One region of the Endozoicomonas sp. ALB032 genome, then DNA from elsewhere that is predicted to be linked to it. Evidence: predicted binding sites of a transcription regulator. Region 1 holds the regulator's gene; the other holds the start of a gene.
The links. Region 1 encodes sigma-54, which starts transcription at its own class of promoters, with help from an activator protein. Its sites were predicted from a motif close to TGGCACNNNNNTTGCTNT; they were not measured.
Positions count from the first base shown of each region.

Region 2: the regulator sigma-54 is predicted to act here: its motif matches at 3,328-3,345, upstream of urtA (urea ABC transporter substrate-binding protein).

Region 1 covers NZ_JBLYNW010000001.1:94,514-101,130, forward strand. Annotated here, with positions in the region: gene lptA (lipopolysaccharide transport periplasmic protein LptA) at 1-567, shown strand, start outside; gene lptB (LPS export ABC transporter ATP-binding protein) at 668-1,393, shown strand; gene ACO6VG_RS00360 (RNA polymerase factor sigma-54) at 1,651-3,006, shown strand; gene hpf (ribosome hibernation-promoting factor, HPF/YfiA family) at 3,177-3,488, shown strand; gene ACO6VG_RS00370 (PTS sugar transporter subunit IIA) at 3,503-3,955, shown strand; gene rapZ (RNase adapter RapZ) at 4,221-5,078, shown strand; gene ACO6VG_RS00380 (HPr family phosphocarrier protein) at 5,078-5,347, shown strand; gene mgtE (magnesium transporter) at 5,536-6,617, shown strand, end outside.
Region 2 covers NZ_JBLYNW010000001.1:1,074,481-1,081,097, forward strand. Annotated here, with positions in the region: gene ureC (urease subunit alpha) at 1-1,469, opposite strand, end outside; gene ACO6VG_RS03235 (urease subunit beta) at 1,469-1,789, opposite strand; gene ACO6VG_RS03240 (urease subunit gamma) at 1,803-2,105, opposite strand; gene ACO6VG_RS03245 (urease accessory protein UreD) at 2,171-3,103, opposite strand; gene urtA (urea ABC transporter substrate-binding protein) at 3,390-4,697, shown strand; gene urtB (urea ABC transporter permease subunit UrtB) at 4,943-6,568, shown strand.

The DNA.
Region 1 (6,617 bases):
GCCAAGCGCCTTGATCCAAATGAGCGGCCAGACAGAAAGAGTCGTCGCAGAGGGGTCGAATATTACCTGATGCTGGGGGCCACGGTTCTGCTTCCAGTCATGGCACAAGCATTGCCATCTGACCGGCAGAAGCCTATTGAGATCGAGTCCAACACCGCCGATATCGATAACAAGAAAGGTGTATCCATCTATAAAGGCAATGTTGTGATGATTCAGGGCACCACCCGAATTACCGGAGACAAGGTGACCATCTATTCCGTCCAGCAGGAAGTTAAAAAAATTGTGGCAGAAGGCGACAAGGAAAGAGCTTACTACGAAGAACAGCAACCTGATGATCAGGGCATTCTGAAAGCCTGGGGTCATACTATCGATTATCAGGTGGCTGGCGATAAGATCCAACTGATCAAGCAGGCGCAGTTGACCCAGAAGGGTGATACCTTCACAGGTGAACGCATTGATTATGACCTGACCAAACAGACCGTGAATGCCAAGGGCAGTGAGAACAAAAGCAACCCGGATGGTCGGGTCAAAATGATTTACCAACCCAAACCTGAGAGCAAGCAGTAGTACTCATATCCCATTACACTCACTGCTCAACGACTGAACAGGCTTGAAAGGGCTGCCAGAAAAACGACAGCTAACTTTTAAACAGGAAGACAAACTCCGGATGGCAACGCTTAAGGCAGAACATCTCAGTAAAAGCTACAAAGGCAGACAGGTCGTCAAAGATGTATCTCTGGCTGTCGACAGTGGTCAAATTGTCGGACTTCTTGGCCCCAACGGGGCAGGTAAAACTACCTGCTTCTACATGATTGTAGGTCTCGTAAAAGCAGACGGTGGACAGGTTGACCTTAGTGGCCAGAGTTTAACTCACGAACCTATGCATGGCCGGGCCAGAGCTGGCGTAGGTTATCTGCCACAGGAAGTTTCTATTTTCAGGAAATTGACGGTCACCGATAACCTGCTCTCGATATTGGAAACCCGTTCCGACCTTTCCCGGAAAGATCGCATCGCAAAAATGGAGTCATTGCTGGAAGAGTTTAATATCAATCATATCAGGGACAATCCGGGTATGAGCCTTTCCGGTGGTGAAAAGCGCAGGGTAGAAATTGCCCGAGCTCTTTGCACTGACCCAAAATTTATTCTGCTCGATGAACCCTTTGCCGGTGTTGACCCCATTTCTGTTGGTGACATCAAGGCCATTATCACGCACCTGAAAGCCCGGGACATCGGAGTCCTGATTACCGACCACAATGTCCGGGAGACACTGGATATCTGCGAGAAGGCCTACATTGTCAGCGAAGGCACTATTATTGCCGAGGGTGATAGTCAGACTGTCCTGGCTAATCAAAAGGTTCGTGACGTTTATCTCGGGCATCAGTTCAGTCTCTGATCATCTCTTGACTGGTCTCGCGAAAGAAGCGGGCAAAGATGTTGAGCTGATTTATTTTCATACTCTTGTTCTGAATGTTGCATGGCTGACTTGATGAATCACTTTCCCGAAGCTTCAGATGTGATTATAATCCCAGTGACATGGAGAGTAGCCCAATCAAAATAATGAGCAGACACTGAGATATAACTGTCAGGCGCTGATGGCATCAAATCTGGCACCCTCAGTGCAGACACCGAAGTAAAGGTATACAGTTGCCTATGAAGCCATCCTTACAGCTAAAAATGGGCCAGCAGCTGACCATGACACCTCAGCTGCAGCAGGCCATAAGGCTTCTGCAACTTTCCACTCTGGACCTTCAGCAGGAAATCCAGGAAGTTCTTGAATCCAATCCGATGCTGGAGTCTGAAGAGTCCGTTGAAGAACCACCTGCATCTGGTGATGAAGGGGAACAGCCTGTTGACTTCAATGAAAAAGCAGAACAGCCCCCGGAACCAGAAGAGCCCCAGTGGGCTGACAGCATACCCAATGACCTGCCCGTTGACTCCGGATGGGATGATGTCTATTCCAGCCTGCCCGCTGCAACCGATGAGGAACATGATCCTTTTGCCCGCTCCCGGGCCAATGAGTCCCTCCAGGACTATCTGGAATGGCAGTTAAACCTGACTCCCATGACTGACAGAGACAGGCTGATGGGCCTGGCTGTGATCGAAGCCATCAATAATGACGGGTACCTCACTCACTCCCTGGAAGAAATTTATCTCTCGCTACAGGAACAGGTAGAGGAACTGGCGTTTGAAGAACTTCAGGTCATGCAACGACGGATTCTTCACTTTGATCCGGTGGGTTGTGCCAGCGCCAACCTGAAAGAATGTCTCGAAGTTCAACTCAATCAACTGCCACAAGAAACCCACTTCCTGAAAGAAGCACGTCTGCTGATCCAGAATCATCTACAGGCTCTGGGTAGTCGTGACTATGCCCAAATCATGCGGCGTACCCGTCTCAAAGAACATCAACTGAGGGAAGCCCTTAGCCTTGTTCAAAGCCTCAACCCGAGGCCCGGATCAGAAATCGGCCAGGCGGACACGGAATACGTCACCCCCGATATTTCGGTCACCAAAGTCAGGGACCGCTGGGCGGTTGATCAGCTGCAGGAAGCCCGCTGGTTTCTGAAAAACCTGCAAAGTCGTAACGAAACCTTACTGAAAGTAGCGGGCAAGATTGTTGAATTTCAGAAAGATTTTCTGGAGCAGGGTGAGCAGGCCATGAAGCCCCTGGTGTTGGCAGACATTGCTCAGGCAGTGGATATGCACGAGTCCACTATTTCCAGGGTCACTACACAGAAATACATGCACACTCCAAGAGGCGTGTTTGAGCTGAAATACTTTTTCTCCAGCCATGTCAGCACAGCCACTGGTGGAGAGTGCTCATCAACAGCCATCAGAGCCTTGATTAAAAAACTGGTATCCGATGAAAACCCTAAAAAACCACTGAGTGATAACAAAATCGCCGGCTTGCTGGGGGACCAGGGGATCAAAGTGGCCAGGAGAACCATCGCCAAATATCGTGAATCAATGAATATACCGCCATCGAATGAACGCAAGCAGCTTATCTGAGCCTTCAGCGATTGAGGTAACAAGCCCTTATACCACAAATCGCCCCATAGATTTTTTGTCTCAGAACAGCGCTAACTGTCATTGACAGTGATAGACTTTCAATCAGGGTTGCCCGTACAATCCCGGGGGCAGTCCAATGTCGAGAATCGGGATCAGCAGGAGAGCGTTACATGCAAGTCAACATCAGTGGACATCATGTAGAGGTGACTGAGGCTCTGAAAGATTATGTCACCAAGAAACTCGACCGCCTTGCCGCCCACTTTGATCAGATTACAAACGTTCAGGTCACTCTGAGTGTTGAGAAACTGAAGCACAAAGTGGAAGCGACTCTACATGTTCGTAGGGCGGATATTAATGCAACCGCTGAGGCTGAAGATATGTACGCTGCCATTGATGACATGTCGGACAAACTGGATCGACAACTGGTAAAACACAAAGAGAAAACGCTTGACCGGCTACAGGGTGCCAACGGCCGCCTGTAAGCATCGATCGTTGTATGATTATTGAAAACATTCTAACCCCCGGGCGCACCCTCTGCGATGTGCAGGGGGCCAGCAAAAAGAAAATCCTGGAAATTGTTGCGGAAATCATCAATGAGCATGTTCCCGCTATCAAAACCAAGGATCTGTTTAACAAGCTGATTAACAGAGAGCGACTCGGTACCACCGGTTTGGGCAAAGGCATAGCCCTGCCTCACTGTCGCTCCAGTGCTTGTCAGCATCCTACCGGACTTCTGATCAAACTGTCTGAACCCATAGATTTTGACTCTGTGGACAAGCAGCCGGTCGATCTGGTGTTCGCACTTATTGTTCCGGAAGAAAATACTCAGGAACATCTCAATATATTGCAGGCTGTCGCTGAGCGCTTTCAATCAGAAGTATTGTTAAGTCAGATGCGAGCGGCAGAAAATTCCGAGGCACTTTACAGCATCATCTGTTCCCCCGTTTAACGACTGTAGATAAAAAATATTTTGCTTGCTGATCTGATAACAGAAGCAGGCAAAATGTTTCTTGCTCAGAAATCCTTTCTTCTTCACTTTTGTCACTACAAAGCCTATTTATCCTTCAAAACTGCATGGAATAGAAATATCCGGACTATGCTAGAAATAAAAGAAAGCGACTGGTTCTAATCTCATTAGGTTTTGATAGACTTGCCTCACTCGGAACCAGGTGAGAGACCTGTTTACACAGTCAAACAATCGGGAAGGACACACCATGAAGCTGGTCATCATCAGTGGACGTTCAGGCTCCGGCAAAAGCTCCGCCCTTCACGCCCTTGAAGATGAGGGTTTTTACTGTGTAGACAACCTTCCTGCCAGCATGCTGAATGATCTGCCAACCAATCTTAAAAGCAACCTGGTCGAACCGCACCGTATGGCTGTCAGCCTCGATGTTCGTAATGTGCCCGGCTCTCTGGAACGCTTCCCGACATTGTTGGAAAAGTTGAAAAAACAGGGGGTTGAGTGTCAAGTAATCTTTCTCGACGCAGACAGCAACACCCTGATGAAGCGCTATAGTTCGACACGCCGTCGCCATCCTCTGAGCAATGACAAGGTTTCCCTGACAGAAGCCATTAATCTGGAAAAGAAACTGCTGGCCCCACTGGCTGAAGAAGCTGATATTAGGCTGGACACTTCGCCACTGTCTGTCCATGAAATCAGAGAACAGATAAGACAACGACTCTGCGGCTCCACCAGCAAAAGTATGACCCTGATGATCCAGTCCTTTGGCTTCAAGCACGGTATGCCAGTTGATGCCGACTACGTCTTTGATGTTCGCTGTCTGCCTAATCCTTTCTGGGTTGAAGCCTTAAGATCCTTCACTGGTCAGGATCAGCCAGTTAAAGATTTTCTGGCATCAGAACCCATGGTGAATGAGATGTTTGAAGATCTCAGCACATTCGTGGAAAAATGGTTACCAAGGTTCGAATCCGGACAGCGCAGTTATATGACGATTGCGATCGGATGTACCGGGGGGCAGCACCGTTCCGTATTTATTAGTGAAAAACTGGGCGAGTGGCTCAAAGAACGTTTTGACTGTGTTCAGGTCAGACATCGGGAGCTTTCCAAATAATGATCCAGAAGCAGATCACCATTATTAATAAACTTGGTTTACATGCTCGGGCAGCATCCAAATTTGTTTCTACAACGACGGCTTTTGCCAGCCAGGTGAAGGTGAGCTTTAACGGCCGTGAAGTGGATGGGAAAAGTATCATGGCCGTCATGATGCTGGCTGCTGGAAAAGGCTCTGTCCTTGATTTGACATTTGAAGGCCATGATGAAGAAGAGGCCTGTTCGGCTCTGTGCAATCTGATCAATGATTTTTTTGAAGAGGGTGAGTAGTCACCCTTTTCATCATTAAATCCCTGTTTATACTGGTCTCTCGAAAAGCTTTGCCAGAGATTGAAAGCCCGGCAAAGCTAACAAAGAATGACATGTGAAATGACTGAGTCTGACTATCAGACTTGATGGTTAAAAGAACAGAAGTTCGATACTCAGACACTTCTACCAAAAAAACCGGATACGCATCTATGGTTCAACAGCTACAACTGAGTATCGGAGACAAGGCATTTCAGGAGCTCAACGAAGCCCTTGAGCACGGTGTTTCTCCTGAACTCAGGCGTATGCTGAATGGTCTTCCGGCTCCGGATGCGGCACACCTGCTTGAATCTTCCCCTCCCAAACTTCGCAGCCTTCTCTGGCGCCTGATCGATCGAGAGATGGAAGGCGACGTATTGCAGGAGCTGAGCGACGAAGTCCGGCAGTTTTTCCTGGACAGGATGAATGTGGCAGAACTCAAAGTCATTACCGAAGGTCAGGACGTTGATGACATAGCTGACTTGCTACAGCAGCTACCCGACGCCATCACCCGAAAAGTGCTGGATTCTATGGACAGCCAGGACCGGCAACGGGTAGAAGCCGTTCTCTCTTATCCGGAAGACACAGCCGGTGGACTGATGAATACTGATGTCATCACCATCCGACCCAGCAGTACGCTTGATGTTGTGCTTCGTTACCTCAGGCGTCACAAGGATATTCCGGAGATGACAGACAGTCTGTTTGTCGTCAACCGCAGAGACGAATACATTGGGGCATTGCCTTTATCCGTTCTCCTGACCACATCCCCTTCAGCCACAGTTTTTGAAGTAATGCAGACCGATCTGAAACCTATCGCTGCCGATATGGAAGACAGCCAGGTTGCGCAATTGTTTGAACGGCAGGATCTGGTATCAGCACCAGTAGTTTCGGAGCATGGTCAGCTTCTAGGCCGCATTACGATTGACGACGTGGTAGATGTTATCCGGGAAGAAGCCGAACACTCCATGATGAGCATGGCAGGCCTGGATGACGATGAAGACACCTTTGCTCCCGCACTGAAGACAGCCCGTCGGCGTGCAGTCTGGCTGGGTATCAACCTGATAACAGCCTTTATTGCCGCTTCTGTCATAGGTATGTTTCAGGCTACCATAGACAAGGTCGTTGCCCTGGCTGTCCTGATGCCCATTGTTGCAGGAATGGGCGGCAATGCTGGCGGACAGGCTCTGACCCTGGTGATTCGGGGCATGGCACTGGGCCAGATCAGTCGGACCAACCTTCGATGGCTGCTCAGTCG
Region 2 (6,617 bases), 980 kb from region 1:
AGAGAGGTAGCAGAAACGGTTTTACCCAGAGCCCCAAACATGGGTCGGTAATGAACCGGTTGTGGTGTCGGGATAGACGCATTGGGATCACCCATAGGTGCCATGGCAATCGCTCCACCCTTTAATACCAGAGAAGGTTTAGTGCCAAAGAATGCCGGTTTCCAAAGCACCAGGTCAGCCAGCTTACCCGGCTCGACAGAGCCCACTTCATGAGAAATACCATGGGTTATTGCCGGATTCATGGTGTATTTCGCCACATAACGGCGTGCCCTGAAGTTATCCACACCCGCCGATGAGTCTTCAGGCAATAATCCCCGTTGAACTTTCATTTTATGAGCCGTCTGCCAGGTACGACAAACCACTTCACCGACCCGCCCCATGGCCTGGGAGTCCGAAGCAATCATCGAGAAAGCGCCCAGGTCATGTAGAATATCTTCTGCTGCAATGGTTTCTCGACGAATGCGGGAGTCGGCAAAAGCCACATCTTCAGGAATGTTCGGATCGAGATGGTGACAAACCATCAGCATATCCAGATGCTCATCAACCGTGTTGATGGTGTATGGACGTGTCGGGTTGGTAGACGACGGAAGCACAAAGTCTTCACCACAGGCCTTGATAATATCGGGAGCATGTCCGCCTCCGGCACCCTCGGTATGATAGGTGTGGATAACTCTGCCCTTGAATGCGGCAATAGTATCTTCAACAAAGCCGGATTCATTTAGGGTGTCGGTGTGAATAGCTACCTGAATGTCGTATTTCTCTGCCACTCCAAGGCAACAGTCAATAGAGGCTGGAGTGGTCCCCCAGTCTTCATGAAGCTTGAGCCCCATGGCTCCCGCCAGAACCTGCTCTTCCAGTGCTGCGGGTATGCTGGCGTTGCCTTTGCCAAGAAAACCGATATTCATAGGTAAACTGTCCACAGCCTGCAGCATGGAACTCATATGCCACTCACCGGGTGTACAGGTTGTCGCATTGCTCCCTGTAGCAGGTCCGGTGCCGCCACCGAGCATGGTGGTGACCCCGGAAGCCAGGGCTTCTTCTATCTGTTGGGGGCAGATGAAGTGGATATGGGCATCAATCCCCCCCGCAGTGACAACCTGACCTTCGCCAGCAATCACTTCGGTGCCGGGACCAATAATGATGTCGACTCCGGCCTGCACGTCGGGGTTGCCGGCCTTGCCTATCTTTTCTATCCGGCCGTTTTTAATGCCAATATCCGCTTTTACGATGCCCCAGTGATCCAGAATCAGAGCATTGGTAATGACCGTATCCACAACATCAGCCCCTGTTCTCTGACTCTGGCCCATACCGTCACGAATAACCTTGCCGCCTCCAAACTTCACTTCGTCGCCATAAACGGTAAAGTCTTTCTCCGGACTGATGAACAGATCCGTGTCACCAAGACGTACTTTGTCGCCTACAGTCGGACCAAACATGTCCACATAGGTTTGACGTTCCATTCTGGCCATTATTTATCTCCCTGCTCAAGCTCACCCATGACATCACCACGGAAACCATAGATTTTGCCTTCTCCGGCAAAACGCACCAATTCAACCTGTCGATCCTGACCAGGCTCAAAACGGACAGCGGTTCCTGCCGGGATATTCAACCGGAAACCGAGAGTGGATTCCCGATCAAAAGCCAGTGCCGGGTTCACTTCATAGAAATGATAATGAGAACCAACCTGTACTGGCCTGTCGCCAGTATTGGCCACGGAGACAACGCAGGTCTCACGCCCTTTATTAATGTCGATTGCCTCTTCGCAGGCAATGACCTCTCCTGGAATCATAAAACCTCCTGCTCTACGCAATGGGATTGTGAACCGTCACCAGTTTGGTGCCGTCCGGAAAGGTGGCTTCTACCTGAACTTCATGAATCATCTCGGGAATGCCTTCCATGACATGGTCACGGGTGAGGATTTCACGCCCTTCATTCATCAGCTGAGCAACTGTCTTGCCGTCTCTGGCGCCCTCCATTATGTGCATCGAAATCAGCGCAATGGACTCCGGGTAATTCAGCTTTACTCCCCTGCCAAGGCGACGTTCAGCAACCAGTGCCGCTGTGTATAACAGCAATTTGTCTTTTTCTCTGGGGGTCAGCTCCATGAGAGCCCTCCAATTTATCCTTGTGGTCTTTTAATGCGCTATTGGTAGGTTATAGGCATCAACAATCAGGTATTCCAGATTCTGGGCTTACAACCTTTCCGGCCATTCAATTGGCCACGGAGCTCATTCCAAAGCCAGGTAAACAGTGTTCTGGCCTGTTCAGGTGAGCTGCCCAGATAGCGAGCAATAAAAACCCCGTTTCGCCAGGTAATGGCTGTACATTTAGAGCCTCCGCAGGCTTCCAGCCTTTCATGCAGATGATCACAACCGGGGTCTTGTTCAAAGGTCATGAGCAGTGTACCGAATACATGCTGGCCATTAAGACCAAGAACGGACTGAGCAAGAGGTGAGCCCGCTGCCAGCTCCAGCCTTTCTCGATAAAGTGGCTGATCGTTACGAGTGAGGTGAAGATTCTGGATCACCCTGCCCTGCTCAAAGGCTTCGCCACTGGCTTTACGACCAAGACAAACGATATCCCAGCCTGCGTAGCAGCCATTGCCGTCCAACTCAATGGATGTATTCAGTTCCGCTTCTGCACCATTGAAAATAATAGTTTCCTGAGGCAACCATTCAAGACAGGCATTGTCTTGAACGACCATGGACGTCAGCTGTTTCTGAAGACGGCCATTACCATTAAAGTAGACTTTCCCTGCAGCAGGAGTAGTCACCAGTCCGGATGCACCAGAGTGGGCTTCAAAACTCTGAATCAGCTCATCACCGGCCACCAACCCTCCTGGCGGGTGAAGAATATAGAGATGCGCCAGGTCTTTACCTTCTGGCCAGAACGGACGTTGAATCCGCAGGGGACCATAATGGCGCGTGCGGCCCATGCGGGTATGGCCGTCCATGTATTTCAGCTCCACAGCAATTCCGGCACGCCAGCCGCTGTCTCCGGACGCAACGTCACCCTGATTGGAATCAGTATCCGGGTTGGATCGCGGGATAGAGTGTCGATTGAATGCCAGCCCCATACTTCTGCCCTTACTGTTAAAGGTCATCTCTGGCCTGCAAAAGATGTTCCATTTTATTTTTATACGACTGCTGACATTCTTGACCATAAAGTCAGCTTAAATAGCACCAAAAAAATACATAGGCACCATATTGGTGATCGAGGATGTTCTGAAATAAGGCATCTACTGTCAAGACGATATTAAGAAATTAACTCTAACTCAACTGTTAGAAGTGAGAGCTTTTCCTAATGAACGACAGTTACTTAATATATTGGCATGCACATTGCTGTCACACTGTCGCACATAAGGATAAAAAACAGGATTAATAAAAACTATGAAGAGCTCCCTCAAAAAACTCTCGAAGGGCCTGGTTGTAGCTTCTGCAGCAACCGCCGCCCTCTCTTTTTCGGTCATATCCCAGGCTGCAGAGACCATCAAGGTAGGTGTTTTACATTCTCTGTCAGGCACCATGGCGATCAGTGAAACCACATTAAAAGACACTGTTTTAATGATGGTGGACGAGCAGAATAAGAAAGGTGGACTACTGGGTAAGAAACTCGAAGCGGTTGTTGTTGATCCTGCCTCTGACTGGCCTCTGTTTGCAGAAAAAGCGCGTGAGCTGCTGGCAAAAGAAAAAGTCGATGTCATTTTTGGCGGCTGGACTTCCGTATCCAGAAAATCAGTTCTGCCAGTGGTTGAAGAGTTAAACGGCCTGATGTTCTACCCGGTTCAGTATGAGGGACAAGAGTCATCCAAAAACGTTTTCTACACCGGCGCAGCGCCTAACCAGCAGGCTATTCCTGCGGTTGATTATCTAATGAGTTCAGAGGGCGGCAGCGTCAAACGTTTTGTTCTGGCCGGTACTGATTACGTCTACCCGAGAACCACCAACAAGATTCTGGAATCCTACCTGAAGAGCAAGGGTATCAAAGAGTCGGACATCATGATCAATTACACGCCTTTTGGTCACTCTGACTGGCAGACCATTGTTTCTGATATCAAGAAGTTTGGTAAAGCTGGTCAAAAAACGGCGGTTATTTCCACCATTAATGGCGACGCCAACGTACCTTTCTATAAAGAACTGGCTAATCAGGGCATTGCTGCTGAACAGATTCCGGTGATTGCCTTCTCTGTTGGTGAAGAAGAGCTGTCAGGTATAGATACTGCACCTCTGGTAGGCCACCTGGCAGCCTGGAACTACTTTATGAGCGCCGAGAGTGATATCAACGATGAGTTCATCGAAACCTGGCAGACCTTTACCAAGAATGAAGAGCGTGTTGCCAATGATCCAATGGAAGCCACTTATATTGGCTTCAACATGTGGACAAAAGCCGTTGAAAAAGCAGGAACCACCAGCGTTGATGCCGTCCGTTCGGCCATGTATGGCATCACTGTTCCCAACCTGACGGGTGGTATTGCAGTGATGAACACCAACCATCACCTGACCAAACCGGTATTGATTGGCGAAATTCAGGACGATGGCCAGTTTGAAATTGTCTGGGAAACCAAAGGGGGCGTCATTGGTGATGCCTGGACTCAATATCTGCCCGAAAGCTCGAAAATTGTTGCTGACTGGTCAGCCCCGATCAAGTGCGGCAACTACAACCTGGAATCAGGTGTCTGCTCTGGTCAGAACTACTGATTAGTCGTCTTTTGTTGAAGTCATAGCAATAGTGCTCTCTAACTCCCGTAATGAGCATGGAGATTTGAGCCTTAAGACAAGGCGACGATCGCCAACGCAGGATTAAAGCCCAAATCTTCAGCGCAATAGGGAGTTAGAAAGTTCGATTGGTATCACATGGCATGAGAAGTTAGTTTTTTCATGCCATCACCAAACGCCTGTCCAATACAAGACAGGCCAACACATAGTTATTCACTGGAAATTTTATGACCTGGAGACTCTGGCAAGTATTGCCTTTAGTATGCCTCTGTCTTCTTTTTGTCTTTGTCTCATCCTCACAGGCTCTGGCCAATAGCAACACCACAAGCAATGAAGAGCTGGCCAGACAATTGAGTGAGAAGTCATGGGACAAACTGGAGACCACCGTAACCCATCTCTCTGCCAAAGGTGATGATAAAAGCCAGAAACTGTTAACCCTCTGGTTATCTGGCCAACTGTTTATTGAAAAGAGCACGGGTCGTCTGGTCACGGGCAATAAGTCAGGTCGACTGTATCTCATTGCTGACCCGATTACCGATGAAGCCCTGGGTGAAGTCAAAAAGCGCAGCTTGAAAAAAATCAGAATCAATAACCGGCTGCGAAACTCCATCAGAACCGCTCTGGCTCTCTGGGACCTCAAGTCTGAAGACCCGGAAAAGCGCCTTCAGGCAGTTAAGGAAACATCCAGAAACCTTCAGGCTGACACATTGGCCATTCTCAAAACCATGCTGGAGAAGGAGTCCGATGAGGATGTTCATTCAGCTCTGACAACAGCGGTTGCCTTATATCAGATCCAACAGGGTAGTGATGAACTCAAGCTCCAAAGCCTTGAAATTCTGTCTGAGTCTGATGACCCTTTCGTTCGTTCAGTATTGGAATCAGCGAAAACAGAGACTAAGAACAAAGAAATTCTTCTGGGCATAGACACCGCACTGGCCGACATGGATCGAAGACAGGAGTACTACTCCGCAATAGAAAGTGTTTTCTTTGGCTTGAGTCTGGGTTCGGTATTACTTCTGGCTGCCATTGGTCTGGCGATCACTTTTGGTGTTATGGGGGTTATCAACATGGCCCATGGCGAAATGATGATGCTTGGCGCTTATACGACTTTTGTCATTCAATCAGCTTTTCCATCATTCTTGGAACAATCTCTGTTTATTGCCATTCCTGCCGCCTTTGTTGTTGCTGGTACCGTCGGTATTTTGATTGAGCGACTGGTCATACGTCACCTTTATGGTCGCCCACTGGAAACGCTTCTAGCCACTTTTGGTATCAGTCTGATACTGCAACAGGCCGTAAGAACCGTCTTCTCTCCCCTGAACCAGGCAGTCTCAACACCGGAATGGTTAAGCGGCTCCTGGGTGATCAATGAAGCTTTATCTCTGACCTGGAACCGGGTCTACATCATTGGCTTCAGTCTGGCCGTCTTTCTGACTCTGTTGTTTATCCTGCGCTACACCCGATTTGGTTTGAATGTGCGGGCAGTTACCCAGAATCGCGCCATGGCCAACTCTATGGGTATTCCCACCCACCGTATTGACGCACTGACCTTTGGCCTTGGTTCCGGTATTGCCGGCGTTGCTGGTGTTGCCCTGTCCCAGTTAACCAATGTGGGTCCAAATCTCGGCCAGAACTACATCATCGACTCTTTCATGGTGGTGGTCTTTGGTGGTGTTGGAAATCTCTGGGGCACACTGGTGGCAGCCATGAGCCTGGGTGTCGTCAATAAGTTGCTGGAACCCTGGGCAGGTGCAGTCGTTGCCAAAATCCTGGTACTGATTTTCATTATTCTGTTTATTCAGAAAAGACCCAAAGGCCTGTTCGCCCTCAAGGGTCGTGCGGTGGAGGATTGATCCGTGAGTTCTGTAACATTGTCGTCAAAGAGCCATGAGCCAAAAAACA